DNA from 3 places in the Tardiphaga sp. 215_C5_N2_1 genome. Region 2 is predicted to be linked to each of the others. Evidence: predicted binding sites of a transcription regulator. Region 2 holds the regulator's gene; each other region holds the start of a gene.
What was found. Region 2 encodes LexA, which represses DNA repair genes until DNA is damaged. Its sites were predicted from a motif close to TGTTCNNNNTGTGTTCNG; they were not measured.

Region 1 (9,898 bases), 4.5 Mb from region 2:
ATCAGTGCTGCGAGTTGCGCATCGCCGGCCACCGCCGGCAATGGCTTATTGGTCCGGCGCTCGAAGCTCTCGCCGAAGAAGCGTCCGATCTCGCGCGCGGGAAGCGCCGTCACGTCTTCGGGGCCGTCGACCCAAGGCAGAATCACAAGACTGGCGAAGGCTGCCAGCGCAGGCGCAATGATGGCGAAGGCCCAGACCTTGCGCAGCACGCGCTGGCGCCGCAGCGCGATCAGATCGCCCGACGCCACGACCACGGCGAGACCCGACATGACCAGCGCAATGCCGGCGCCGCCGACAACGCGATCGAGGCCGTAAAGCGCGGCGAACAGGCTGCCGAGCAATCCCGGCGCGAGTGCAAAGAAAAACACATAGCCCCGTGCCAGCGGATCGACCGGCGGGCGGAAGATGATCGGAGCTTCCTCGGTCTTAGGAACGATGCGGCCCCAGTTCATCACCGTCAGCACGATCACGCCGGTAATTGACGCAAGCAGCCAGGCCATCAGCACGCCCCACTGCCGCGCCTGGCTGGCGATATCGGTCAGTTGCGGCGGTACAGGCACAATTGGTGCGCCGGCCCGGATCACCCACATGGCCCATGGCAATGTCAGCACCGCGATGACCAGCAGCGCATAAAGCGGATCGAACGAAGCAAGGTTACGCCTGCCGCGCGATGTCGCGAGCCCGAAGACGAGTGGCAGCGGCAGCAGCCACATGGCATGAGGCGTGGTCAGCAGCAGCAGGCCGGCCTCGATGGACAGCGCGAACCAGGCATTGCGACGGCCCTGCCCGATCGCGAGCCAGGCATGCAGCAGGAACATCGCCCAGAGCGGACGCGCGAGGATCAGCGGGCCGAATTCGATGCCGGGCGTGCTAAAGGCCGTAACCGTCATGGTGAGCAGCACGGCGATGACAGCCTGCGGGCCGCCGACGATGGCACTGCCCAGCTGATAGACCGCGCGGAAAGTGAGGACGGCGCAGATCTGCGCCAGCAGATAGACACCGAAAACATGATTGCCGGCGGCCCGAAAGGCGATGTCCGCCAGCCAGAACGCCAGCGGCGGTCCCATATGGGTACCGACTTGATATTCCCGGCCATAGGCCAACACGGTGGCGAGATCGCCCGGCGGCCCGCGATACAGCAGCAGGGGGACGACGAGCCAGATCGCGGCCTGACACAGCACGACGATCCAGAACACCAGCCGTGGCCGGGCGCGGATCAGTTCGACGATCAGGGAGGTGAAACGCATTGAACGTCTGGACCGGCCAGCAGGGAATGAAGCGTGCTCAGGTGATACGGCGCAGAGCCAAGAGAGGCAACCGCCTGAGCGCTCAGGCGGATATCTCGATATCGATGGTGGTGTGGACTTCGATCAGACCTGCCGCACGGACGCCAGCCTGATGACGCGCACGCGCCGCAGCAACCGGCGCGAACAGGCTGCGATGATGAATGCTGGGCCCCAATTCATTCAGCGCGGCCATATGCTGCGGCACGCCATAGCCCTTATGGACCTCGAAACCATAGCCCGGACAATCCTCGGCCAGCCGGCACATCAGCCGGTCGCGCGACACCTTGGCGATGATCGAGGCTGCTGCGATGGAGAGCACCAACGCATCGCCGCCAATGACGGCCTCGCAATCGGCCTTCGTATCGATCTTGTCGCGGCCGTCGACAAACACATGTTTCGGCGCGTCCGGGAGCGACGCGACGGCACGCGCCAGCGCCCAGAGCGAGGCCCGCAGGATATTGTCGCGGTCGATCCGGGCGGGTGATGCGTAGGCGACGGCAAAGGACGACGTAGCGCAGATTTCCTCGAACAGCGCCTCGCGCTTACTCTCTGTCAGCTTCTTGGAATCGTCGAGGCCTTTTGGAATGTTGTTCGGGTCCAACACAACCGCGGCGGCAACAACCGGTCCGGCCAGCGGACCACGCCCGGCCTCGTCGCAACCAGCCACCGGCCAGATGCCTTTCTTGAGCAGTGTGCGCTCGCGCGTGAAGCTCGGCGCGACCACGATCTTGCGCGGCTTGGCCGGCGCTTTCTTCTTCGCATCTCGAATCATCGGAGGATCCTGCTGAAGCAGCTCCCGGGGTGCAACCGGGAACTCAGGATCATGCCCGCTATTCAGGTCGGGTCTTTAATCGTCCAGACGCACCCGCCGGTCATCACCGACCTCGATCCCCGGTGCCGTCACCACGTCCCAGGCGTGCCCGTCCGGGTCGGCAAAGTAGCCGGAATAGCCACCGTAATCGGTCTTTCGCGCTGGCTTCAGAAGCGATCCACCACAATCGACAGCGAAAGCGAGGACCGCATCGACCTCGCCTTCGGAGCGGCAATTCCACGCCAGCGTGCTGCCGCGAAACGCCTGCGGCCTTGGATGGTCAGGCAATGTCGCATCCTGCGCCAGTTGATCCCATGGAAACAGCGCGAGGACGCTGGCGCCGGTGTCGAAAAAGGCGATGGCATCGCCCGAGGCACGGGCCTTTCGCGTAAAGCCCAGCGCTTCGTAGAAGGCAATGCTCCTGCGCATATCCGCGACACCCAGCGTGATCACCGTCATGCGCGCGATCGGCGCCGGTGGTTTCTTCGTCGTCATGCGCGTCACTCCTGTACTCACTCTATAGATCGAAAAGAGGGACGTTGGCAGGCTCTGGTTTCCTGCCAACGTCCCCTCTCCACCACTCCGTACGCTGCGAGACCTGCGGAGTTAGAACAGATTCAATTGCTGACCGGCACCGGCCGGCTTCTCGAAATGATCGAGGGTGAGCTTCGAACGACGCTTGTTTAGGCCAAGCTTCGTGCAGGCGATCTCGAAGCGGCGACCGATCATCCAGGCCATCGGCCCCGTGCCCTTCATGCGCGTGCCCCATTGCGAGTCGTAATCGCGGCCACCGCGCATTTCGCGGATCAGCGTGAAAACATGCCGATAGCGATCCGGATAATTCGCGATCAGCCACTCGCGAAACAGATCGCGTACTTCCATCGGCAGCCGCAACAAAACGTAGCTGGCTTCCTTGACGCCGGCATGCGCGGCGGCATCGAGAATCCGTTCGATCTCGCTGTCGTTCAGCGCGGGGATCACCGGCGCCACCATCACCGTGGTCGGAATGCCAGCCTCGGATAGCTGCCGCAAAGCTTCCAGTCGCTTCGACGGCGTCGAAGCGCGCGGCTCCATGGTGCGCGCAAGCTTAGGATCGAGCGACGTCACCGACAACGCCACTTTGACCAGATTGCGCTTCGCCATCCGCGCCAGGATATCGATGTCGCGCGTCACCAAAACCGACTTGGTGACGATGCCGACGGGATGACCGGTCTTCTCCAGCACTTCGAGAATGCCGCGCATCACCTGGCGCTCGCGCTCGATCGGCTGATACGGATCGGTATTGGTACCGATCGCGATCATCTTCGGCTCGTATTCGGCGGCGGCCAGCTCCTTCTCGAGCAACGCCGGCGCATCGGGCTTCACGAACAGTTTGGATTCGAAATCGATCCCGGGCGAGAGACCGAGATAGGCGTGGGTCGGCCGCGCGAAACAATAGACGCAGCCATGCTCGCAGCCGCGATAGGGATTGATCGAACGGTCGAAGCCGATATCCGGCGACTCATTGCGCGTGATGACCTTGCGCGCGGTGTCCGTCGCAACGGTCGTCTTGAACGGCGGCAATTCATCGAGGCTCTGCCAGCCATCATCAAAGGCTACCCGGGCCTCGGCCTCGTAGCGCCCGCTGTCGTTGGACTGGGCACCGCGGCCGCGCCGCCGCTGCTTGTCGATCGCCACTGCGATCTCGGGAAAAGGGGAAAGCGCACCCGCCGGCTTATCGGAGGGCGCCGGGACCGGCGGGTGCTTGAGGGCAGCGATCTGGCGACTCATGAAGCCACGATAGCGCACGCAAGGAACAAAGCAAGAACATAAATAGGGTGGCACACGGCCGGGGCACTGTGCATTCTCCCGCCGCCTTGCAGGGGCGGCCGAAAGTCGAACCGCCCCGAAATTGCAGCAGCCGCCGGTGCCGCATAGACTATGACGAAATGATAACGCGGCCACCCCGTTGTTGAGAGGTATTATCCGACACCCATGCTGAGCGTGATCATCCCCACCGAAGGCGTCGAACAGCCCGCTGTTGCCACACTGGCAGCGCTGGTGCCGGGCGCTGCTGCCGGTGTGATCCGCGAAGTGCTGCTGGTCGATCGCGCTGGCACCGATGTCATCGAACGTGTCGCCGATGTCGCGGGCTGCGGCTTCCTGACCTCGCAGGGATCGCGCGCCGCGGCGATGGCCGCCGGCGCCAAGCAGGCGCGCTCGCCCTGGCTAATGTTTCTCCATGCCGGCGCCGTGCTCGATGCCGGCTGGATCGAGGAGACCCAGCAATTCATCCAGCGCGTATCGACCAGCAACCGCCCCCGCGCGGGCATTTTCCGCTATGCGCGCTCGCCCTATGACGAGGCCAATTTTCGCGATGGCCTGAAGCACCTGGTCCGGATGATCACGGGACCCAAGGCCGATCAGGGCCTGCTGATCGCCCGCGAACACTATGATCGTCTCGGCGGCTACGCGCCCGATGCCCGGCGCTCGGAAGCGCGGTTGCTGCGCCAGCTCGGCCGCTCCTCACGCACATTGCTGCGCAGCCGGATCATCGTCGCCTGACCATGGCCGCCCAAGCCCCCGATGCCGTTCGGCCTGCAGTGCTACGCGATCTCCAGCCTGGCGATATCGACTGGGTGATCCGCAGTCACGGCGAGCTCTATGCGGCCGAATACGGGTTCGATGCATCCTTCAAGGCGCTGGTAGCCGACATCGCCGCAGAATTCGTCGCAACATGCGATGCCACGCGCGAACGCTGCTGGATCGCCGAGATGGATGGCGCGCCCGTCGGCTCGCTGTTTCTCGTGAAGGCATCCGACGACGTCGCCAAATTTCGGCTCTTGCTGATCGATCCCAAGGCGCGCGGACAAAAGCTCGGCCAGCGCATGGTGACGGAATCCATCGCCTTTGCGCGGCAATGCGGCTATCGCAGGATCACGCTCTGGACCCAGAGCAATCTCGGCGCAGCGCGAAAAATCTATCGGGATGCCGGCTTCGCGCTGGTCGCCACCGAGCCGCATCGCAGTTTCGGTCAGGATTTGATCGGTGAGACCTGGGAGCTCGTGCTCTAGACCGACGCGCCCTTCGCTTTCGGACGTCGCAGATGCTCATCCAGCCGCGGCATGATCTCCACGAAATTGCAGGGCTTTGTGCGGTAATCCAGTTGCGCGGCAAGGATGCCGTCCCAGCCATCGCGGCAGGCGCCGGGCGAACCCGGCAGGCAGAAGATAAATGTCGCGCCGGCGGTGCCAGCAGTCGCGCGGCTCTGGATCGTCGAGGTACCGATCTTGGCGTGGCTCAGCATGTGAAACGCAATCGAGAAACCATCCATCCGCTTCTCGAACAGCGGCTCGATGGCTTCCGGCGTGACATCGCGGCCGGTGAACCCCGTGCCGCCGGTCGTAATGATCGCGTCCACGCCGGGATCGGCAATCCATGCGCGCACGATCTTGCGGATCGCTTCGACATCGTCCGTGACGATCTCGCGCTTCGCCAACACGTGACCGGCCGATGTCAGCCGATCGGCCAGCGTCGCGCCGGACTTGTCGTCATCGAGCGACCGCGTGTCGGAAATCGTCAGTACCGCAATGTTGAGCGGTACGAAGGCTTTGGTCGTGTCGGGCTCCATCGTCGTTACAGTCGATCCGTCGCGAATGTATTGCAGGCCTGCACGGTGCCCTGCTGATAGCCGGTCATGAACCAGCGCTTGCGCTGTTCGGCAGAACCGTGCGTGAAGGAATCCGGCACGACGCGACCCTGTGCCTGACGTTGCAACGTATCGTCGCCGATGGCGGACGCGGTCTGCAGCGCAGCATCGATGTCGCCGGCTTCGAGGAAACCGGGGCGCTTCTTCGATTCGCGATTGACCCAGACGCCCGACAGACAATCGGCCTGCAACTCGACGCGGACCTGCAGCAGATTGGCCTCAGCCTTGCTGCCGGCCTGCTGCTGCAGGCGTGTCACGCGCGGAATGATCCCGAGCAGGTTCTGAATGTGATGGCCGGCTTCATGCGCAATGATATATGCCGCGGTAAATTTGCAGGCATTGCCCGAGCAACCGCGGAATTTGGTTTCAACCTGACGGAAGAAGCCGGTGTCGAGATAGATCTTCTTGTCGGGCGGACAGTAGAACGGCCCCATCGCCGACTGCGCATTGCCGCAGCGCCCGCCATTGGTGGCATTGCGAAACAGCACGATCTGCGGCCCAATATATTTCTGTCCGCTCTCCTTGAAGATTTCATCCCAGCGATCGTCGATCTCGCCGAGCACGCCCGAGATCATGCTGCCCATCTCGTCGGTGGGCGCCCCTGATTTCGTCGGCGTCGAGCGCCGATCGGTCTGATAGGTCGGCGCCTGCTGTCCGCCGGTGAGAATTTCTGCACCGCCGATCAGGATGCGCGGATCGATACCGAACGCCCAGCCGACGAGGCCAAGCACAATCACCGTGCCGATGCCGAGACCACCGCCACCGCCCGGAATTCCGAAACCACCGCCACCTCCGCCGCCATATCCGCCGCCGCTATCGTCACGACGGTCGTCGATATTGTCGCTGCGACGGAAGTCATCGTAACGCATGAGGTAATTCCTTCATTTCAAGTCGCAGCATTTTAGACCGGTTTGACGCGATCCGAACACCATAACGCAATTGCAGCGCAAAATTTCCATTCCATTAAGCATTAACCTGCCCGGCAAAACTTGCCTAGTTCGAACTCGTTACCAATTAAGTCGATTTTTACTTTGCCCGGTCAATGTCTGCCTGTCGGTTGTTTAGTCCCGCGTCGCCGACAGCGTCGCCTGAGTCAGAGTAATTGAGTCATGGTTGTTTCGCGTCGCGGGGCGTCTGCAAGGGCGCCCCGCTCTCACTTCGAAACCTCTCCGAGCAGCAGCATCGTCATTGGTGATTGCGTCGCAGAGATGTCAAAACTCCCGGCAGGGTCGGTCGATCTGGTGTTCGCAGATCCGCCGTACAATCTGCAGCTGAAGGGCGATCTCAAGCGCCCCGATGAATCCCATGTCGATGCGGTGAATAATGACTGGGACAAGTTCTCGTCATTCGCCGCATATGACGACTTCACGCGCGCGTGGCTCCTGGCCGCGCGCCGTATCATGAAGCCGTCGGCGACCCTGTGGGTGATCGGCTCCTATCACAATATTTTCCGCGTCGGCGCGATCATGCAGGACCTCGGCTTCTGGGTCCTCAACGATATCGTGTGGCGCAAATCGAACCCGATGCCGAATTTCCGCGGCCGTCGCTTCACCAATGCGCATGAGACCATGATCTGGGCCGCGCGCGATGAGAACGCCAAGGGCTATACGTTCAATTACGAAGCTCTCAAGGCCGCCAATGAAGACGTGCAGGCGCGTTCCGACTGGCTGATCCCGCTCTGCACCGGCGACGAACGCCTGAAGGGCTCGGACGGCAAGAAGGTTCACCCGACCCAGAAGCCGGAAGGCCTACTGGCCCGCGTGCTGCTGTCATCGTCGAAGCCCGGCGACCTCGTGATCGATCCGTTCAACGGCACCGGCACCACCGGCGCTGTCGCCAAGCGCCTCGGCCGCAATTACATCGGCTTCGAACGCGACCGCGACTATGCCGCCGCTGCCGAAGCACGCATCGCCGCGATCGAGCCGCTGCCCGAGGCAACACTGGCACCGTTCATGACCGCCCGCAGCGCGCCCCGCGTGGCGTTCTCCGAACTGGTCGAGCGGGGCATGATCTCGCCCGGCACCAAGCTGGTCGATCTCAAGAAGCGTCATGGTGCATTGGTGCGCGCCGACGGCGCCATCATGTTCGGCGACAAGGTCGGCTCGATCCATCGCATGGGCGCGATGGCCCAGGGCTCCGCCTCCTGCAACGGCTGGACGTTCTGGCACGTCGAGACCAAGAAGGGCCTGCGCTTGATCGACGAACTCCGCGCTGAAATCCGCAGCGAGATGGGCGCGGGCTAAAGTCCCCGCTCACACTACCCGCCGGACGGATGCGCCCGGCCTTCGTCAAAACATCGCTTGCACTCTCCCGGAATTCCAAGCACGAGACGATGGTTCGCGCCCGCGGTCCTCGCCTCGCGCTTTGACGTACAAAATCCTGGGAGATTTGAGATGCTGAAGTTTTACTTCAACGGGTCGCCGAACCCGACCAAGGTCGCGCTGTTTCTGGAAGAAGCCGGCCTGGCCTATGAGCCGATCGCCATCGACACCCGCACCGGTGCGCAATTCAACCAGGACTTCCTGAAGGTCAATCCGAACGGCAAGGTGCCTGCAATCGACGACGATGGCGTCAAGGTGTTCGACAGCAACGCCATCCTGCTCTACCTCGCCGAGAAGACCGGAAAATTCCTGCCCGCCAACACCCCGGCCAATCGCGGCGAGATGCTGTCCTGGCTGATGTTCGTCGCCACCGGCGTCGGTCCGTTTTTCGGCCAGGCCGTGCACTTCAAGCATTTCGCGCCGGAGAAGATCGACTACGCGCATAACCGCTATCAGTTCGAGGCGAAACGCCATCTCGGCGTGCTCAATGAACGCCTGGCCGGACGGCAATATATGGTCGGCGACAGCTACACGATCGTCGACATGGATATCTGGGGCTGGGTGCGGATGACCAACTTCATTCTCGGCGACGAGGGCTTTGCCCAATTCCCCAACGTAAAGCGCCTGCATGATGAGATCTCGGCACGCCCGGCCGCAGCGAAGGCTGTCGCCCTGAAGGACACATTCAAGTTCAAGGCCGAGATGGACGACGAAGCCCGCGCCGCCATGTTCAAGCATCTCGCCACCAGCGCAGCCTGATCACGAACCATTCGACGAATGCCGGGCGCAACACTGCGCCCGGCATTTTTGTGTCAGGCAGGCACGCGTGCCATCTCTTCCGGGAACGGACCCAGCACCCGCTCGACCAATGCAGTGTCGCAATATTCCTTGATCATGGTGATCTTGCCGTTCTCGACACGCCACACCATGCAATAATCGTTGTCGTAACGATCGCCGGTCTTGGTGATATTGTCGCCCTTGGCCTCGACCACCACCAGATTGCCTTCCGCAATGAAGTTGGACGCGACCGTGCGCGGCCGGATGTCAAATAGCGACCTGAAATGCCCCATGAGGCCGTTGAGGATCGCATCCTTCCCCTTGAAGGTGCGTCCCCAGGAATACTGACCGACCACGATCCAGCATGCATCATCGGCGAGATGATCGGCGAAGGTCGTGCCGCTGCGGTTGGCTGAATCGCTATAGACCTGCTGAATAAGCTTCTTGTTGTCTGCCGTGCTCATTGTTCTGCTCCATCGCTTGAACGATGACGCAGTATGGGTTGGAGAATCCTCATTCTTCCAATCGATAGTCTGTATGATATATATTCGTCTGATGAATTTATCTGCGCTCGACCTGAACTTGCTTGTCGCGCTCGATGCATTGCTGCTGGAAGGCAATGTCGGCCGAGCCGCGATGCGGATCGGCCTGTCGCAACCGGCGGCGAGCCACGCGCTGCGCCGGCTGCGCGACGTTCTCGGCGATCCCCTGCTCGTCCGCGTCGGTGCCCGTATGGAGCTGACGCCGCGCGCACAGGCCCTGCGCGGTCCACTTGCCCAGACACTGGAGCAAGTCCGCGGACTGTTCATCCCGGATGTCTTCGATGCCCGCCAAAGCGACCGGCACTTTCGGCTGATGATGCCGGATCTGGCTGTCGAACTGCTGATGCCACCATTGATGAAGAAGCTCGACGGCGTCGCGCCGGGCGTCCAGATCAACGTCGTGCCATGGCGCGGCCCGGCGATCATGACAGCGGAGTTCGCCCGTAGCCTCGACATGGTCATCAGCATCGGCA
Region 2 (9,898 bases):
CGACCGCGCTCTATCAGAAGCGCTTTGGCGTGAATGTCACCGAGTGGCGCATCATGTCGCTGCTGGCCATCGAGCCCGGCATTCCCGCCTCGCGCATCTGCCACGTCATCGGCTTCGACAAGGGACCGGTCAGCCGCACGCTTGCCATGCTGGAAGAGCGCGGCCTGGTCGCCATCAACGCCGACCCGGACGACGCACGCACCCATTCGATTACGCTGACCACGAAGGGTCGCACGACCCATGACGCCGTCATCGTGACCGCGCTGGAACGCGAGCGAAAGCTGCTGTCCTGTCTGGATGAAAGCGAACGCGAAGTGCTGATCGACTTGCTGCGACGCATTCACGGCAATCTCGGCGCGGTAACCGGCTAGACCACCACGCGTTACTCGCGCGTCATCAATCGCCGTCCCGCACAAGCGGTCCACCATCGTTTCTCTCCCTGCAGGGCCCGGCAGTTGACTGCTCTAAGTAGCGCCCTCTTTGGAAAGGCTCTCACGAATTAGTTGCCTAGGCAACAGAAATATCGGGGCGGTTTGTCACGCGGAGGCAAGGATTTTCTGCCACCATCCGCTAACCTGCGCCGCACATGTTCAATCGTTGAGCCAAAAGATACAGATGACGATGTCGCTTACGCCAAATTCCGCAGACGCCCTGCTGTTTGATCTCGGCCGCGTCGTGCTGGATATCGATTTCACGCGCGTGCTGAAGGTCTGGTCGGACTACGCGCAGTGTACACCGGACGACATCGTGAGCCGGTTTGCGCGCGGCGACGTCTATATGCGACACGAGCGCGGCGAGATTTCCGACGACGCATTCTTTGCGCATCTGCACGACACGCTCGGTATCGATCTGACGCCGGCACAATTTCTCGAAGGCTGGAATGCGATCTTCGTCGGGGAGATGCCGGGCATCGCCGAACTCCTCGCGCATGCCTCGAAGCGCTGGCCGCTCTACGCGTTCTCAAACACCAATGTCGCGCATGTCACGCATTTCTCGGAACACCATGCCGATCTGCTCAGTCACTTCCGCACGGTGTTTCTGTCGTCCTCGATCGGGCTTCGCAAGCCCGATGCAAAATCCTATGAGCACGTCATCGCGGAAATCGGCATCCCCGCCGACCGCATCGTGTTCTTCGACGATCTTGCCGATAATATCGAAGCCGCTCGCGCTTGCGGATTGCAGGCCGTCCACGTCACCTCGCCGACATCGGTCGCCGAGGCGCTCAAGGCACTCGGGCTTTAGGTCCGCGAGATGCGCTGGAAGGCGATGCTGGTGAGGACGCCGAGCAGTGCCCAGAACAGCAGGCTGGTCAGGACCGCTGCAACGACGAAACTGTGCGACAGCGTTTCGGGGACATCCGTATGGCCAGCCGGCGCCAGCGGTGCGCCGATCAGGTGCGGCAGGACGATCAGGCCAAGGCCGAGAATGGCGGCCCATGACGCCTTGCGGAAGACCAGCAGGGCGAGCCCCGCCGCAGTGGCGCAGGCAGTGCCGATCCACCAGGTCTGGCGCAGTGTGAGGTCGGCGACAGGCATTCCAGGCAGCTCCGGCGGCAGGCCGAGGCCGGGCGCCGCCGTGAAGACGACGAAACCGCCGAGACCCCAGAACAGCCCTTCCCGCCAGCTCACGGCCCGGCCACGCAGCGCGAAGATGCCGGCCAGTAGCAACGCGAAGCCGATGGCCGTCAGGATATTGGCGCCGGTGGTGAAGGCATTGCGTTGCAAGCCCTCGGTGGGCTCCCATTCGGCCTCATGGCTATGGGCGGCGGCGCCATGGTCGTGCGTATGGGCGGGCTGCGCGGCAGCCGTCGGCGCAACAGCAGCCGGAGCTTCCGCCTTGCGCTCATAAACTTCGCTTTTCTGGATCAGGGGAATGGTCCCGACCATCTGGGCGCCGGTGATGGCAGCGCCAGTGATCACGCCAGCCAGCGCTGCCGAGAAAACGATCGACCTGAAGACGGACATGTCTCAGTGGCAGGGGAATGCGTTGGCGTGGCGCGTGTCGTGGGCCGCATTATGGACCGCGCTGATATGCGAGAAACCGACCACCCCGACGATAAACAGACCGAGCGCCATGGCCAGAACGGCCTGCACGACGACATTAACGTCAGTGGTGACGGCGGAGATCTGGGCGGTCTGGGTCTGTTGCATCGGAATCCTCGCGAAATAGAGGGCCAATTTAGCCGAGTTGCTCCGGCGGCGCGACCGTTAATTTTACATCGCGCGGGCGAGATCGCGGCTGGTCAGATGAAAGTTCGCATCTGCCGCTACCGACGCACGCACGAGCTTGGCGCTAGCCGCCGCCTGGAACACCGCTCTGTGGTCTTGAAAATAGGCCGCGCAGTCCTCCGGCGACGGGTAGCGCCGGAGCAGCGTCCGGAACGCATGACGGTGCACCATGCATAGCCCGCGATGGCCGGACGGCCGGAACGCCAGCGCATCGACATCTGCCCGCCAGACAGGCGCTTCATCGGCGGTTGCGGCGTGGTTGTCGGTCATGATCGCCGATGTCTACCGTGTTTCCCTGCCCTGCCAAAGCGCCAGTGGTTTTGCGTCCGCTCCCGCTCTCCGCTATGACGGGCGCCCACACTGCCGGAGATCCCCGCGATGGCCCTGATGCCGGTTACCGATGCCATGGCCGCGATTCTCGCAGGCGCCGATGCGCTGCCTGAGGAGATGGTGCCGCTGGAAGACGCGTTCCACCGCGTGCTCGCCCGCGACATCGCTTCGCTGCGCACGCAGCCACCGGAGCCCATGTCAGCGATGGACGGCTATGCCGTGCGCGCCGCCGATGCGACACTGGGCGCCAAGCTCCGCGTCATCGGCGAGATCGCCGCAGGCAAGCCGTTCGACCGCCCGCTGCAGACCGGCGAAGCCCTGCGAATCTTCACCGGCGGCGTGCTGCCCGCTGGCGCCGACGCCGTGGTGATCCAGGAAGACACAACGCGCGAAGGTGACGTCGTCGGGATCAACGAAGCTGCGATTTCCGGCAAGCATATCCGCCCGGCCGGCGTCGATTTCAATGAAGGCGATGTGCTGCTGCGCGCCGGCACCCGCCTCACCGACCGCGATCTGGCGCTTGCCGCCGGGATGAACCATCCGTCACTGCCCGTGCGGCGACGGCCGGTCGTTGCCGTGCTCGCCACCGGCGACGAACTGGTCATGCCCGGTGCGGTCCCCGGCCCCGGCCAGATCGTGCTCTCCAATGGCTTCGCGCTGCGTGCGCTGGCCCGCGCTGAAGGCGCCGAGGTGGTCGATCTCGGCATCGCCGTCGACACGTTGGAGGCGACCACATCGGCCATTCAGCGCGCGATCGATCTGAAGGCCGACGTGCTGATCACCACCGGCGGCGCGTCGGTCGGCGACCACGACCTCGTGCAGCAATCCCTGATCAATGCCGGCGTCGAGATGGCGTTCTGGCGCATCGCCATGCGGCCCGGCAAGCCGATGATGCACGGACGCCGCCAGGGCATGCGCGTGATCGGCCTGCCCGGCAATCCCGTCTCGTCCTATGTCTGCGGCTTCCTGTTCATGGTGCCGCTGCTGCGCGCGCTGTCCGGCCGAAACGAGGTCGCTCACGCGCTCGAACCCGCGGTGCTCGGCCGCGACCTCGCCGCCAACGACCAGCGCGAGGACTATCTGCGCACGCGTCTGGAAACCCGCGCCGACGGCACCGTGGTGGCGACGCCGGTGATGAAACAGGACTCGTCGCTGCTAGGAAATCTGGCTGTTGCCGAAGGACTTCTGATCCGCAAGCCATTCGCTCCCGCCGCCGCCGCTGGTGATTCCTGCGCGATCATGCGACTGCCTGTTTAAAGGCCGAGATGCGCGATGGGATGCCGGGCCACCGGAACTTCCGCCGCGCGGCATGTTCTCTGAGCTTTTTTCTGACTGAGATACCTTAACGCGGCTTCAGTCACTGAATTGTCACGTAACGCAGCGAGACATCGCTGCGAAACAAGATCGGTGCACAAATGGACTATTTCAAACGCTTCAATTTCCTGTTTGCGATGCCAACATTCGACGCCGACGATCTCGAGGGCATTCGGCTCAATCAGATCGTCGATGAGATCGAGCGTTCCGGCTTCGAGGTCGTCAAGGCACGCAAGCTCGAAGACGCCACGATCGCAGTCCAGACCGACGCGGCCATCGGCTGCATGGTGGTCGACTGGGGCAAGAAGGGCCTCGAAGGCAAGACCGCGGCGCTGATCAACCTGATGCGCAAACGGGGCCTCGACTTTCCGATCATCCTGCTGATCCGCCGCAAGCGGTTTGAAGACGTCCCGGTCGAGGTGCTCGATTTCATCGACGGCTATGTCTTCCTGTCCGAGGAAACCCCGCCGTTCATCGCCAAGAACCTGATCAGCCGGTTGAAGCAATATGCCGAGACACTGAAGACGCCGTTCTTCGGCGCTTTGGTCGACTATGCCGAGGAAGGCAACCAGCTCTGGACCTGCCCGGGCCACAATGGCGGCGTGTTCTACAGCCGCAGCCCGATCGGCCGCGTGTTCATGGAACATCTCGGCGAAGCCGTGTTTCGCGACGACCTCGACAATTCGGTGCTCGATCTCGGCGATCTGCTGACCCATGAGGGCCCTGCTTTGCAGGCGCAGAAGGAAGCCGCGCAGATCTTCGGGGCGGAGAAAACCTATTTCGTGCTCAACGGCACCTCGACCTCCAACAAGGTCGCGCTATCGGCTCTGGTCACCGATGGTGACCTCGTGCTGTTCGACCGCAACAACCACAAGGCGGCCTTGCACGGCGCATTGATGATTTCAGGCGGTGTGCCGATCTATGTGCCAACGACGCGCAATCCCTGGGGCCTGATCGGCCCGATGAACTGGGACGCGCTCGACGAGGACGCGCTGCGCGAGCGCATCCGTATCAATCCGTTGGTCACGGATCCCGAGGCCTGGAAGCGTCCACGCCCGTTCCGCGTCGCCGTGGTCGAACAGTGCACCTATGACGGCACCATCTACAGCGCCGAGATGATCATCGCGCGCATCGGCCATCTCTGCGATTACATCCTGTTCGACGAAGCCTGGGCGGGCTTCATGAAATTCCACCCGCTCTATGCCGGTCGCTTCGCCATGGGGCTCAAGGAGCTTGGTCCGGATTCCCCGGGTATCATCGCGACGCAGTCGACCCATAAGCAGCTCGCGAGCTTCTCGCAGGCGTCGCAGATCCACATGAAGGATCGCCACATCCGCGGGCAGAAGCGCCGCGTCGAGCACCGGCGCTTCAACGAAAGCTTCATGCAGCACGCCTCGACCTCGCCATTCTATCCACTGTTCGCATCATTGGATGTCGGCGCGCAGATGATGAAGGGCCGCTCGGGCGAAGTGTTGTGGGACGATACGATCCGCCTCGGCATCGAACTGCGCAAGAAGATGCGCGCGGTGCGCCGCGAGTTCGAGGAGAAGGAAACCCGCGCCGAGCGTCGCTGGTTCTTCGAGCCCTTCGTGCCCGAGCGCGTCGCTATTCCCGACGCATCCAGCGAAGGCGCCGTTCACAATGTGCCGTGGGAAAGCGTCGGCACGGATCAACTCGCCACCAATCCGTCCTATTGGCAGCTCGCGCCTGACGCCGCCTGGCATGGCTTCCCCGGCATGGAAGCCGGTTTCACCATGACCGATCCCAACAAGCTGACGGTGCTGACACCCGGCTTCGACCGCACCACCGGCGGCTATGCGGAACACGGCATCCCTGCTCCGGTGGTGGCGCAGTTCCTGCGCGAGAATCGCATCGTGCCGGAGAAAAACGACCTTAACTCGCTGCTCTTCCTGCTGACGCCCGGCGTGGAGGCGAGCAAGGCCGGCACGCTGATATCGGGCCTCGTCGCCTTCAAGAAATTTCATGACGACAACGCGCTGCTGGAAGACGTCATCCCGGAATTCGCCAGGCGCAGGCCCGCGCGTTATGCGGGCATACGCCTGCGGGACCTGTGCGGCGACATGCACCGGTTCTTTCGCGAGGCCAATGTGAGCGAACTTCAGACCAGGCAGTTCTCCGCCGATCACTTGCCGGAGATCGCCATGTCGCCCCACGATGCCGCGCGCTGCCTGGTGCGCAACGACGTCGATTACCTCCCGATCGATGAGATCTTCGGGCGCGTCGCGACGACGCCGTTCGTGGTCTATCCGCCCGGCATCGCCACGATCGTCCCCGGAGAACGGCTCACCGAACGGTCAAAGCCGATGATCGATTATCTCAGGATGTTCGAGACCTGCTTCAACACCTTCCCGGGCTTCGACGTCGAAATCCAGGGCATCTACCGCAAGGTCGACGCCAATGGCCGGATCCGACTTTACACTTACGTGGTCTCCGAATAGGGAGCACGTAAGGAGCCTGATTTGCCAACGGAACTCGAACAGCCGGTCGTCATCCGACCATCACGCGACACCGACGTCGATGCCATGCTCGCGATCTATCGCCGGCACATCCGGCAAGGCGTCGAGGAAGGCGTCAGCGACGCCGACACGCCGCAGCCCGACGATCTCAGAGACCGGCGTAAGAACCTGCGCAGCAAACGGTTCCCGCACCTCGTCGCCACGCAAGGCGGCGAGGTCGTCGGCTATGCCTATGTGGTGCTGTTCCGCAAGCGACCGGCCTATCGCTACACGGTCAAGCATTCGATCTATATCCACCACGGACATGTCGGCCGAGGCATCGGCCGGCTGCTCATGCGCGAATTGATCGACGTCTGCGCGGCGGCCGGCTTCCGGCAGATCATCGGCTATATCGATGCCGACAACACGGCCTCGCTCGGCTTGCACGAGAGCTTTGGCTTTGCCCGCGTCGGCTTGCTGCCCGGCGTCGCTTATCGCTCGGGCCGCTGGGCCGACACGATCATGGTTCAGCGCTCGCTGGCGACCGGCTCCACGACTCCGCCGCCGCCCATTGGGCGCATGACGTCCGCGTAGCCCAAGCCCGCGGAAGCATTTTCCATGTCCGTCGAGGATCGACGACTGGTGAGGAACAGCCTCCTCAAACCTCCCTCAACGTGCATTCTGTTGACGGCAAATTAAGCATTGCAGAACACATATGGAACATATAGTGTTCGTTCATGATTTGTTTCGAGATTCTGTGGCTTTGAGTAGTTTGAGAGTGCCCGAACTCGCGCAACCGATCTTCGAACGATCGTCTCTGGATTGAGAATCACCGTTCGGAGACCCTTTGAAACGCACGCGGCGGCCGACACCGTCAACTGAGGATGGCTTCAGATGCTCACGCGCAAACAATACGAACTCCTGCGATTCATCGATCAACGGCTGAAGGAAGCCGGCGTCCCGCCCTCCTTCGACGAGATGAAGGATGCGCTCGACCTGCGCTCCAAGTCTGGCATTCACCGTCTGATCACGGCGCTGGAAGAACGCGGCTTCATCCGCCGCCTGCCCAACCGCGCCCGCGCCATCGAAGTCATCAAGCTGCCAGAGCTCGGCGCGCCGGTCACCGGCGGCACCGGGCGCCGCGGCTTCACGCCCAGCGTCATCGAAGGCACGCTTGGCAAGGTGCGTTCGGCCGCCAGCATCGCCAGCAACAGCGGCGACGATGACAATGGCCGCACGGTTGCTATCCCGGTCATGGGCCGGATCGCGGCAGGTACGCCGATCGAGGCGCTGCAGACCCGCAGCCACACCATCAGCATGCCCGCGGACATGCTCGGCTCCGGCGAACATTACGCGCTCGAAGTGCGCGGCGATTCCATGCAGGACGCCGGCATTCTCGATGGCGATACCGTGCTGATCCAGCGCAACGAGAGCGCCGACACCGGCGACATCGTGGTGGCCCTGATTGACGACGAGGAAGCCACGCTGAAGCGCTTCCGCCGCCGCGGCGCGTCGATCGCGCTGGAGCCAGCGAATGACGCTTACGAAGTCCGCATCCTGCCGCCTAACCGGGTGCGCATTCAGGGCAAGCTGATTGGCCTGTATCGCCGCTACTGAGGCTGTCGCCTCGACGGATTACTGATCTTCGGCTTGAAGATCGGTTTCCGCAGGCGTCGCATCCACCGGCCGGTTTTGCGGTGGACGACCGGTCTGGATCAGATCGTGCTCGGGCTCATCGGGAATTGCGCGCGACCACGGACGGTCCAGGCCCCGTGACCGCACGGCATCGATGGTAAAGCCGTTCGCAGTTCGCTGCAGGTTCACCGCACCATTACGTTGCAGGCGATCCTGATCGATCACCAGCGCACGACAATCCTTTGGCGGTTGTTTCGTCGTGATGATGAGTGTCGCTTTCTCGCAATCATCTGTGAATGCATCCGGCTGTAAAACCAGCGCCACCAAAGCGCCATCGGCCAGCGCCGCGATGCACCCGTCGCGGTCGCAGGACACACCGTGGCTGACGGAGGCATCGGTCGGCAGACGCGCATCGGCATCGCCGGCGAGCCACTCTTTCAGCAAAAATGTATCCTTGGCGCTGCGCATCATATGCAGGTGCCCGTCCCTGCCCCGTACCGCGACGCTGCGACCGTCCCCCGAGATCAACACATCCGGCTGCTTCGCCATCAGGGCCCATACAATCGAGATTGCAAGCACGGCAGCCCCCGCGAAGCGCAACGGCGTGCGCAGCAATCCCAGCACGATGATGCCGATACTGGCTGATATCAGCGGTCCGGTCCCGAAGGCCGGCATCCTCCCGATGGCACCCGGCAAGGCTGCCACCCATTGCGTGACCACGATCATCCACTGGATGCCGACATCCATCAGCCGCCAGAACACACCGTCAAAGCCGAACGGCATGGCCACCAAACCGAGAATGCCCGCCGGCATCACCAGTGCCGAGACCACCGGCATCGCCAGGAGATTGGCGACGACGCCATAAGGCGTGACGCGATGGAAATGAAATGCGGCATAGGGCGTGGTGGCAAGACCCGCGACCAGTGAGGCCAGTACGAGCATCGCGATCTCGCGTCCGCCCCATAGCGCCACGCGCGCGGTCGCGGAATGATCGGGCGAGGCAAACAGCGCGGGCATGCCTATCTGCACCAATGCGACCAGCCCCAGCGTCGCCGCGAATGACATCTGAAAACTCGGATGCACCAGCGCTTCCGGCGCGACGATCAGCACGACCATTGCCGCCACCGCCAGCGTGCGAAACGTCACCGCCCGGCGATCGACCATGACTGCAATCAACACAACGGCCGTCATGAAAAAGGATCTCTGTGTCGCGACTTCGGCACCTGACAGCAGCAAATAGAACAGTGCTGCGAATAACGCCGCAGCCGCTGCGACTTTCTTGATCGGGAATGTCACCGTCAGGACAGGGATCAGTGCCAGCAGTGCGCGTATCGCAAAGAACACCACGCCGGCGACAACGGCCATGTGATAGCCAGAGATCGACAACACATGACCGAGGCCGGAGATGAACATCGCATCATTGACGTCAGCCGAAATCGCATCGCGGCGGCCCGTGAGCAACGCCGTGGCAATGGCGCGGCTATCGCCCGAGAGTACGGTGCGGATCCGCGCGTCGATGGCGTCGCGCAGACCCTGTATGGTCGCTGAATAGCGTAGCGCCACACCCGGCTGTATCGGCGGATCGACCGCCTTAATGCCGCCCATCACGAAGCCTGATGCGCCGATCCCCTGGAAATACAGATCGCGGCCAAAGTCGTAACTCCCTGGCCGGAGCGGCGACAGCGGCGGCTGCAGCCTTGCCTTCAATTCGACGAAGCTGCCGACGACAGGCGCCATGCCCTTCTTCACCGACAGCCGCACACGGGTCAGCTTCGGTGCGGCGCGCGGGCTGTCCATCGTGGCAACGCGCAGCACGAAGCGATCCGTGCGCTCCCGTTCCTCGTGGGTTTCGACGAAGCCGGTCAGCGCGACGGAATAGAGCGGCTTTGCCAGAACCTCATGAGCCACACGCGCGGTTTTCATGGCAGCCATCGC
Region 3 (9,898 bases), 3.5 Mb from region 2:
GTCGCCTTGCGCTTCGAACAGGCTGCGCGCGCGCTCTTCGGCTTCCTTCAATTCCCAGTTCCGGTCGACCAAGGCTTCATTATGCGCAGCCAGTTTGCGCATCCGTTTGCCCATGAAGCGCATGCGGATGCTCATGGTGGCCAGGGCGACGCAGGCCAGCGCGAACAGGAAGCTGGCGCCGATCGCAAAAGCGTGCGGGTCGTAACCTGAGTCTTTCGAGGTCGAACCTGAGATGAAACCATAGGCGCCACCGAAGGCAGCCGAGAACATCACGAAGGAGCGGATGACAAAAGCAAGCCACGGAAAACGGCGCGCGAAGCGGCGGAAGTAGACCTTGATCCGGAAGACACCTTTCGCCACAGATCAGCACTCCGGCTTGGTCACATCATGGCTCGCGATTGCACGCGAATACAGGCCGCGATCAGGCGATCGCAGATATCAGAAACAATGCGGGTATGTTGTTGCCAAGTGCTTGCGCGGTGGCAGTTTTGAATTTGCCCGCGCAGGCATGGTTGATGAAGCGTTAATGCGCGGCCTAGAGGCTGGCCGCTGCCATCCGCGCCGGGCTGCGGCTGCGGGCGCTGACGATCAGCGCGGCGGCATCGCGTGCCGTGAAGCTGCGAGACTTCACGAAGATCCGGTAGTCGGCGTCACCTTCCTCCGACAGATAGATGACGGGTTCCGAACTCGCGGATGTGTCGGCAATGCGGATGAAGCGCGTCGCAGCAGTGACGGGACAAGCATCCGGTTCCGCGGCATCGACATCATCAAGTACGACGAAGTCGGCGGTGTCAGCACTATCGACGATTTGCACACGGACGGTTGCCTGCTGGGGATCGCTCGTGAAGCTGACATGCGATTGCGCCTGCCAGGGCATGGTGGCGATCTGGATGGTGGTTTCACCGGTGGAGATGCAGGGATGCGTGCCGGCTACGAGATCACCACGCGCGAGAAAGGCCGCGAGTACCAAAGGAATCGTCGAGGCTAAAATCTTGAAACGCAGCATGACACGGTACTCGCCCTGGCCCCGTAACGCGGGGTTATGGTGAGCAGAGCGTAAACAAAACTCGTTACTATCGCGTTGACGTCCACATCAGTGGCGAGGAGGAGACGTCAAGCAGCTCGGCGAATGTCCTCCGCCAGCGCGCGGTAAGACAACGCCTCGGCCAGATGCAGCCGCCCGATTTTCTCGGCGCCGTCGAGATCCGCCAGCGTCCGCGCCACGCGCAGTACGCGGTGATAACCGCGCGCGGTCAGTCGCATCGTTTCGGCGGCATCGCGCAACAATGTCAGTCCCTGCGCATCGGGCTGCGCAACCGTTTCCAGCACGGAGGCGGGCGCGGAGGCATTGGTATGTGTGCCCGGCAATCCCGCCGCGGCATAGCGCATGGTCTGCAGATCGCGCGCGGCGGCGACACGCGTCGCGACCTCGGCAGAACCCTCGGAAGGTGGCGGCAGAATGAGATCTGCTGCGGTCACCGCCGGGACTTCGATGCGCAGATCGATGCGGTCCATCAAGGGGCCCGAGATGCGCGCCTGATAATCCGAGGTGCAACGATCGATGCGGCCGCGCTTGCAGGAGAAGCCCGGCTCGAACGCGTGACCGCAACGGCATGGATTCATCGCAGCGACAAGCATGAAGCGGGCGGGATAGGTGACGCGGTGATTGGCGCGCGAGACCGCCACCTCGCCATTCTCGAGCGGTGCGCGCAGCGAATCCAGCACGCGCGGATCGAACTCCGGCAGTTCATCGAGAAACAGCACGCCTTGATGCGCCAGCGAAATCTCGCCCGGCCGCGCGCGCAGGCCGCCGCCTGTGAGTGCGGCCATGCTGGCGGAATGATGCGGTGCGCGGAACGGCCGGCGTGAGGTGAGTGCGCCGTCCTTGATCTCGCCGGCCACCGACGCAATCATCGAGACTTCGAGGAGCTCCGCCGGCGATAGTGGCGGCAGGATCGACGGGAGCCGTGCCGCCAGCATGGATTTGCCGGAACCTGGCGATCCCGCCATCAATAGATGGTGGCCGCCGGCGGCAGCGATCTCCAGCGCGCGTTTGGCGCTTTCCTGTCCCTTGATGTCGCGCAGATCCAGCAGCGTTTCCTCACGCGCATGTATCTTCGGCTGCGGCCGCGACAGAACCTGCGTGCCCTTAAAGTGATTGGCGATCTGGATCAGCGACGTCGCGGCGATGATCTGGATATCGGGACTGGCCCAGGCGGCTTCCGCGCCGCAGGCTTCTGGGCAGATCAATCCCTCGTCGCGCGCATTGGCGCCGATGGCAGCCGGCAGCACGCCGGCGACCGGAGCGAGCGAGCCATCGAGACCGAGTTCGCCGAGCACGGTGAAGCCCGTCAATGCATCCGGCGGAATCGCGCCGATCGCGGCCATCAATCCCAGCGCGATCGGCAGATCGTAATGGCTGCCTTCCTTGGGTAAGTCAGCGGGCGCGAGATTGACGATGATCCGCCGTGCCGGCAGCGCCAGACCCGAGGCGACCAGCGCGGCACGGACCCGTTCGCGCGCTTCGGATACTGCCTTGTCGGGCAGGCCGACGATCAAAAAATTCGGCAGACCGGGCACGACCTGAACCTGCACGTCGACCGCGCGGGCCTCGATCCCCTCAAAGGCTACGGTGGAAACCCGTTGAACCATGCCGCCCCCATTCGAGATGAGAGCGTAACCTAAGGTTGCTTCTACATCAAGAACAATCAGTGAACGAAATGTAGCGGTAAAGTATGCTGGTTTTGGCTGAAGTCGGCCATTGGCGTAGAAAATCTTAAACACGTCATGCAAAGCATCCTATGAGCTTCGAGACGAAGACTGGGTGCCCGCAGATGTCAGATCGCTTGTCGATGCCGCCAGACGCTCCGGATGACGCCGACCTGATCGCTGCGCTGAAGGCGCAGATCGAAGCTCAGCAGGCCATCATCGATCAACAGGCTGCTTCGCTGGCGCATAGCCGGAAGATATTCGATCGCTCCTCGGCGGCAGCGCGAATCGGCGTCTGGGAATGCGACCTCTCCGATGAATCGCTGGTCTGGACCGATGTTGTCTATGACATCTTCGATCTACCGCGTGGCTCGACGCCGATTCGCGAGGAGGCGCTCGCCTGTTATCCCGAAGAATCCGTCAGGGAACTGACGAAGCGGCGCAGCAAGGCCATCGAGGATCGCACGGGCTTCAGTCTCGATGCGGAGATCATCACCTTCAAGGGCAACCGGCGCTGGATCAGGATCACGGCCACTGTCGAGTCGGTCGATGGCGTTGCCGTCCGCATCTTCGGCATGAAGCAAGACATCACCGAAGAGAAAATTCTGGCGGATCGCAATCGCTATCTCGCCGAATTCGATACGCTGACCGGCCTTGCCAATCGCAGCCAGTTTCAAACCAAGCTGTCGCTGTTCGATGCGGCGTCGGCCATCAAGGTGAAGCCGTTCGGCGCGCTGCTGTTGATCGATCTCGATGAATTCAAGCCGGTCAATGACTGTTTCGGCCACGCAGCGGGCGATGCCTGTCTGACCGTCGTTGCAAATCGAATTCGCAACATCTGTGCCGGTGCGGAACTGGTCGCACGACTCGGCGGTGACGAATTCGCGGTTCTGCTGGGGCCTCACGCGGAATTCGAGGAAGCCTCGGAGACGGCGCGTGCGATTGTCACGCAGTTGGGACTGCCGATTGATCATCGCGGACAACAGTTGCGGGTTGGCGCATCGGTCGGCATCGCGCTGGCCGATAACTGCACGTCATCGCAATTGGCAGCCATGGCCGATTCGGCGCTCTATGCAGCGAAGGATGCCGGACGTGGCACGTTCCGGATCTACAAACGCGGAGCGGAGAGACGTCAGAGGGACGCCTCATCCGCGGCGTGAGGATAAATTGCTGCGGAATTCCTGCGGCGGTCATTGTCTCAAGATCGCCGCAGGAAAGTCGCAGGATTTCCGCTAGAGATTCATCACCATCGGCTCGGCGATATAGCGGAAGCCGTCGCCTGATTTCACCACATGACCATAGCCCGGCCACGCGAAGTGATAGGACATCACGGCGGTCTTGTTGGCTGCGAGCATGTCGAGCATCTTCACCCGCGTCGCCGCTGCCATCTTCGGATCGGAGTCATAGGCGAACTCCATCCGCGGCTTCTCCAGCAACAGCACTTGATGATGGGTGAGGTCGCCGAGGAAGGCGAAAGATTTCCCGTCCGATTGGATCATGAACATGTGGTGGCCGAACGTATGGCCCGGCGCATGCATGGCGGTAACGCCGGGCAGGAACTCCTGGCCGTCCTTGAAGAACACCAGGCGATCCTTCACCGGCAGCAGGTTCTTGCGCGCATGGACGATGAAGTCCTTGAGCGGCGAACCGAGCTTGCCTTCGTCGGTCCAGAACTTGAAGTCTTCCTCGCTGAGATAGACCTGCGCATTGGGAAATAGTGGCTTGTCATTGGCATCGACGATGCCGCCGATATGATCGATATGGGCGTGCGAGCACACCACGGCATCGATATCGCCGGGCTTGATACCGGCTTCGGCCATACTTTTCTGCAGGCGACCCGTGGTGTTGCCGAACAGTTGCGACGTGCCCATGCCGGTGTCGAACAGGATCAGTCTGTCGCCCATGTTGACGATCGGCGCGTTCTGTTCGAGCACGACATTGCTGCTGCTGAGGAAATTATCCGTCAGCATCTTCTGCACGTCTTCCTTGGGTACGCCGACGAATGTGCCGGAGGGATCGCCGAGCGGCAAAGGTCCGTCGGAGACAACGGTGACTTCCGCGCTGCCTAACATGAAACGGTGGAAGTAGGGCGCCTGTGTGCCGAGCTTTGGTGCCTTGGCCGATGCGCTGCCGATGAGGCCGGGAGCGAGGAGATTAGCGCCCAAACCAGCGCCGAGCGAGAGCAGGGACCTTCGCGAAACTTCTGAAGTCATGCGTTTCTCCACTGATATGCTTTTGCTTGCCGCCACACATGGCGGGCCGTCCGATTGGTCGGGCATGCATCAACATGCTGCCCTTGCCCTCAATGACTGGCAAGCAAAAGCAGTGGGTGAAGAATTGTGACGAATGGAATTTAAATTGCTGCGTCAAGCATTGACGCAACGCAGCGAATGACGTGGGTGGAGTTTACTTCCGCTTCGCTTCGATGACGTCCCAGACGCGTGCGGCCACATCGGGCCCGCCGAGCTTGGCGATGGCGCGAATGCCCGTGGGCGACGTCACGTTGATCTCGGTGAGATTGCCATCGATCACGTCGATGCCGACGAACAGCAGACCGAGATCACGCAGCGCCGGTCCGACGCGTTCGCAGATTTCGCGCTCACGTGGCGAGAGTTCGGTGGCCTTGGCGGCGCCGCCACGCACCATGTTGGAGCGCAAATCGTCTTCAGCCGGCACGCGGTTCACGGCACCCGCGAATTCGCCGTCGATCAGGATAATGCGCTTATCGCCATGTTTCACTTCGGGAAGGAAACGCTGGATGACCCACTGCTCCTTGAAGGTCACGGAGAACAGATCGTAGAGCGAACCAAAATTCATGTCCTGCGGCAGCACGCGAAACACCGCTGCGCCGCCATGGCCATGCAGCGGCTTCATCACCACAGCGCCATGCTCGGCGCGGAATGCATTGATCTCGTCCTTGTCGCGCGAGATTAGCGTCGGCGGCATCAGGTCCGAGAAGCCCATCACAAAGATCTTCTCCGGCGCGTTGCGCACCGAGGCCGGATCATTGACCACCAGCGTCTTCGGATGAATGCGCTCGAGCAGATGCGTCGAGGTGATGTAAGCGAGATCGAATGGCGGGTCCTGGCGCAGCAGCACCACGTCGAAGGATTCCATGCTGGTGCGGGTGGGTTCACCGAGGGTGAAGTAATCGCCTTCGACGTCGCGCACCGACAGCGATTGCACCGGCGCCACCACGTCATTGCCGCGCAGCGAGAGCTTGTCCGGCGTATAATAGGACAGTTTGTGGCCACGCTTCTGGGCTTCCAGCAGCATCGCGAAGGTCGAATCGCCCTTGTGATTGATGCGCGCAATGGGGTCCATCTGGACGGCGACGTTCAAGGTCATGCTGGGGTCCGGAATTGTGGTCGGGAAAGCGAAAATTCAGGTACTGGCGTCGAATGCCGCTAACAGATGGCGTGGCAAATGTCTTGGCGCAATCAGCACGACGTCGAAACGCAGGTCGAATTCCGCATGTTCGGGATGCACCATCAGCCAGCCTTGGGCGGCATCCATGATCCGGGCCTGCTGGCGGGGCGTCACGGCATAGGCGGCTTCGTCCAGGCTGGCGCGGGCCTTCACCTCGACAAAGGCGATCAGGCTGCGCCTCCTGGCAACGATATCGATCTCGCCGTGGGGCGTGCGAAAGCGGCGGGCGAGGATGCGGTAGCCCTTGGCCAGCAGCAAAGCAGCGGCACGGCTTTCGGCGGAGAGACCGGTGTTGAACGCGGCGACGCGCTCCGGCGCAGCCGGCTTGGCTGCGGGCTTCGGGGCGGAGACTTTGTCAGTCTTCGCCATTGCCTGAGTCCCTGTGAATCTCCTTGGCCAGTTCCAGCGCGCGGGCATAGACGGCGCGGCGCGGCCGGCCGGACAGTTCGACCGCATGCGCCACGGCATCCTTGACGCTGTCACGCTGCAACGAGCTGCGCAGCAGGGCGTCGAGATCGTCTTCGGTCATGGCCTGCGCATCCGCAGCCGGTGGCCCGATGACGAGCACGAATTCACCGCGGGTCTCCAGCCCATCGGCTTCCTTGGCCAGGTCGGCAATCGCTCCGCGATTGACCTCTTCATGCATCTTGGTGAGTTCGCGGCAGATCGCCGCATTGCGGTTGCCCATGATGTCCGCGAGATCGGCCAGCGTATCCTGCACGCGGTTGCCGGAGTCGAACATCACCAGCGTGGCATCGATGGCAGCCAGCTCGGTCAGGCGGGATCGCCGCGCCATCTGCCGCGACGGCAGAAAGCCCTCGAAGAAAAAGCGATCGGTCGGCAGGGCAGAGACGGCCAGCGCGGCCAGCACCGAGGATGGCCCCGGCAGCGAAATCACATTGAAGCCTGCTGCGGTCACTTCCCGCACCAGCTTGAAGCCGGGGTCGGAAATCAGTGGCGTGCCGGCATCCGACACCAGCGCGATGGACGCGCCCTGCGACAGCTTTTCAAGAATTTTTGGCCGTGCCTGTTCGGCATTGTGCTCATGATATTGCTTGAGTGTGCCGGTGATCCCGTAGCGCTCGGTCAGACGGCGGGTGATGCGGGTGTCTTCGCAGGCGATAATATCGACCCCCGCCAGGGTCTCCAGCGCGCGCAGGGTGATGTCGCCAAGATTGCCGATCGGCGTGGCTACGAGATGCAGCCCCGGAACAGCTTTCGGTGCCATGAGCAGATGGCCGGAGACCGTGAAGGTCCGGGCCGATGGCGCCGCGGCGTCCGCAGGCGATGAGGAGAGGGGTGTTGCGCGCATGGCGACAATGTAGAGCGAATTGCGCCAAAGGGGGACAGCCGTTTTTTGGGCGTTTGGCCGTGGTTCATTCCCGTCGTGCTAATCCAGCCGCGGTGACGGGGTATGCCGGACATAAAGCTTTTGTTTTGGTTAACTTATCGCCGACAATATGTCTGAATCCGCGCCTCACACTATATAGTGGGTGACGAGGCGGGCCGATCTGATACGGCCGAAAGAAGAGAAGTGATGGCGGATCCGTTCGACCCCAAATCCGGGACCAAGGGCGCGACGTCGGGCGCAACACGGCGGACGGCTGTCGGCCTGCTGCTGGGCGCGCCGCTGCTCGGGGCCTGCGCGGGTGTGCAATCGACGCTGACCAATGCGTTTGGCACCGGACCGACGGCGCCATCGGGACCGCCTGCCGGACCGGCGCAGCAGTCGCAAGCCATCGGCACCGGGGGCACGAAAGTCGGACTGATCCTGCCGCTGTCGGCTTCCGGCAATGCTGGCGTCGCCGCGCAGTCGATGAAGAACGCCGCCGAAATGGCGCTCGCCGAATTCCAGAATCCCAGCATTCAACTCCTGATCAAGGACGACAATGGCAGTGCGCAGGGCGCGCAGCAGGCCGCCCAGCAGGCGCTCGACGAAGGATCCGAAATCATTCTCGGACCGTTGTTTGCGCTGTCAGTGCCGGCCACCGCGCAGCTCACGCGCGCGCGCAACGTGCCGGTGATCGCCTTCTCTACCGATTCCAGCGTCGCCGGCCGTGGTGTCTATTTGCTCAGCTTCCTGCCCGAGTCCGACGTCAATCGCATCGTCGATTACGCCGCGGGCACGGGCAAACGCTCCTTTGCGGCGATGCTGCCCGAGAATGCCTATGGCAATGTGGTCGAAGTTGCGTTCAAGCAGGCCGTCGCGCGCAAGGGTGGCCGCGTCGTCGCTTTTGAGCGCTATGGTGCTGACCGCTCCAGCGCAGCACGCAACATTGCCGCATCCCTGACCGGCGCCGACGCGTTGTTCATTGCTGACGATGGCGACGCGGTTGTCGCAACGGCTGATGCCCTGACTGCGGCGGGTGCCAATCTGCGCAATGTGCAATTGCTCGGCACGGGCCTGTGGGACAATCCGCGCGTCTTCAACAGCGCGGCCTTGCAGGGCGGGCTCTATGCCGCGCCGGATCCCGCAGGGTTTCGTGCATTTGCCGGCCGTTATCGCACGAAATATGGCGGCGATCCTGTGCGCACTGCCACGCTCGCTTACGATGCAGTGGCGCTGGTCGCCGCTTTGGCGCGCACCCAAGGCGGACAGCGCTTCGCACCTGAAACGCTCACCAATCCATCCGGCTTTGCCGGCATCGATGGTCTATTCCGTTTCCGCAGCGATGGCGGCAACGATCGCGGCCTCGCCGTGATGAAGGTTGCGTCGGGTGGTGGTCAGGCCGTGGCGGGCTCACCGAAGAGTTTCGGGGCGTAGCACCTACGCCGCCAGATCTGCCACGACAGCATCAAGCACAGGGAATCCCTCCTGCGTCACGCGCAGGCGGCCGTTCTGCTCGACGACGATGGCGCCTTCCTCGCGCAGGATGGCGATGCGCTTCTCATCCAGCGCGCGGCCGGACAGCATCTGATAGCGCGCGGGATCGATACCTTCGGCGAGGCGCAGGCCCATCAGCAGATATTCGTCGGCGCGTTCTTCGCTGTTGAGCAATTCATCCGATGTTACGCCGTGGCCGTTGTCTTCCACACGCATCACCCAGGCTTCCGGGCGTTTCTCGGTGGCGATGGCATGTCTGACACCGTCGATGTCGAGGCGGCCATGGGCGCCAGGCCCGATGCCGGCATATTCCTGACCGCGCCAATAGACGAGGTTGTGTTTGCACTCCGCACCGGGGCGGGCGTGGTTGGAAATCTCGTAAAATGGCAGGCCCTGCTGTGCGCAAACCTCCTGCGTCACGTCATAAAGCGTGCGCGCGAGACCTTCGTCGGGTGTCTTGAGTTTGCCGGCGGCGTGCAATCCGAAGAACGGCGTGCCTTCCTCGATGGTCAGCTGATACAGCGATAGATGTTCGGCGGCTTCCGAGATGGCGAGCTTGAGTTCGTCGGTCCACATCTGCGGGGTCTGGTCGGGGCGCGCATAGATCAGATCGAACGAATACCGATCGAACGCGCTGCGCGCGATGGCCACGGCATCGAGTGCCTCGCGCGCCGTATGCAAACGTCCCAGTGATTTCAGCGACGCATCGTCAAGCGCCTGTACGCCGAGCGACACGCGGTTGACGCCGGCCTCGCGATAACCGCGAAAGCGCGTCGCTTCGACGGAGGTCGGGTTGGCTTCGAGTGATACTTCGGCGTCGGAGGCAACGTTCCAGTATTTTCCGATCGAATCCAGAATCGCGCCGACGGTCTGCGGCTGCATCAGCGACGGCGTGCCGCCGCCGAGAAAGATCGACGTCACGGTGCGGCCTGGCGT

Region 1: AB7828_RS25865 (PA0069 family radical SAM protein) is a predicted target of LexA. The motif match lies at 3,889-3,906, and genes of this name have one in related genera.
Region 3: AB7828_RS21320 (YifB family Mg chelatase-like AAA ATPase) is a predicted target of LexA. The motif match lies at 2,701-2,718, and genes of this name have one in related genera.

What each region holds. Positions count from the first base shown of each region.
Region 1 is NZ_CP197240.1:5,443,370-5,453,267, reverse strand. It holds gene AB7828_RS25880 (glycosyltransferase family 39 protein) at 1-1,247, opposite strand, end outside; gene AB7828_RS25875 (ribonuclease HII) at 1,330-2,058, opposite strand; gene AB7828_RS25870 (VOC family protein) at 2,134-2,592, opposite strand; gene AB7828_RS25865 (PA0069 family radical SAM protein) at 2,704-3,867, opposite strand; gene AB7828_RS25860 (glycosyltransferase) at 4,072-4,641, shown strand; partial or broken gene AB7828_RS25855 (GNAT family N-acetyltransferase) at 4,677-5,150, shown strand; gene moaB (molybdenum cofactor biosynthesis protein B) at 5,147-5,707, opposite strand; gene ypfJ (KPN_02809 family neutral zinc metallopeptidase) at 5,713-6,654, opposite strand; gene AB7828_RS25840 (site-specific DNA-methyltransferase) at 6,895-8,028, shown strand; gene AB7828_RS25835 (glutathione S-transferase family protein) at 8,179-8,865, shown strand; gene AB7828_RS25830 (nuclear transport factor 2 family protein) at 8,919-9,347, opposite strand; gene AB7828_RS25825 (LysR family transcriptional regulator) at 9,439-9,898, shown strand, end outside.
Region 2 is NZ_CP197240.1:930,912-940,809, reverse strand. It holds gene AB7828_RS04350 (MarR family winged helix-turn-helix transcriptional regulator) at 1-371, shown strand, start outside; gene AB7828_RS04345 (HAD-IA family hydrolase) at 616-1,242, shown strand; gene AB7828_RS04340 (CbtA family protein) at 1,239-1,964, opposite strand; gene AB7828_RS04335 (CbtB domain-containing protein) at 1,968-2,150, opposite strand; gene AB7828_RS04330 (hypothetical protein) at 2,214-2,498, opposite strand; gene AB7828_RS04325 (molybdopterin molybdotransferase MoeA) at 2,607-3,815, shown strand; gene AB7828_RS04320 (Orn/Lys/Arg decarboxylase N-terminal domain-containing protein) at 3,974-6,331, shown strand; gene AB7828_RS04315 (GNAT family N-acetyltransferase) at 6,353-6,922, shown strand; gene lexA (transcriptional repressor LexA) at 7,223-7,945, shown strand; gene AB7828_RS04305 (ComEC/Rec2 family competence protein) at 7,964-9,898, opposite strand, start outside.
Region 3 is NZ_CP197240.1:4,477,525-4,487,422, forward strand. It holds gene AB7828_RS21310 (ATP-binding protein) at 1-360, opposite strand, end outside; gene AB7828_RS21315 (hypothetical protein) at 536-1,006, opposite strand; gene AB7828_RS21320 (YifB family Mg chelatase-like AAA ATPase) at 1,114-2,652, opposite strand; gene AB7828_RS21325 (diguanylate cyclase domain-containing protein) at 2,835-3,869, shown strand; gene AB7828_RS21330 (MBL fold metallo-hydrolase) at 3,942-4,922, opposite strand; gene gshB (glutathione synthase) at 5,116-6,057, opposite strand; gene AB7828_RS21340 (YraN family protein) at 6,094-6,507, opposite strand; gene rsmI (16S rRNA (cytidine(1402)-2'-O)-methyltransferase) at 6,494-7,450, opposite strand; gene AB7828_RS21350 (penicillin-binding protein activator) at 7,676-8,902, shown strand; gene hemW (radical SAM family heme chaperone HemW) at 8,906-9,898, opposite strand, start outside.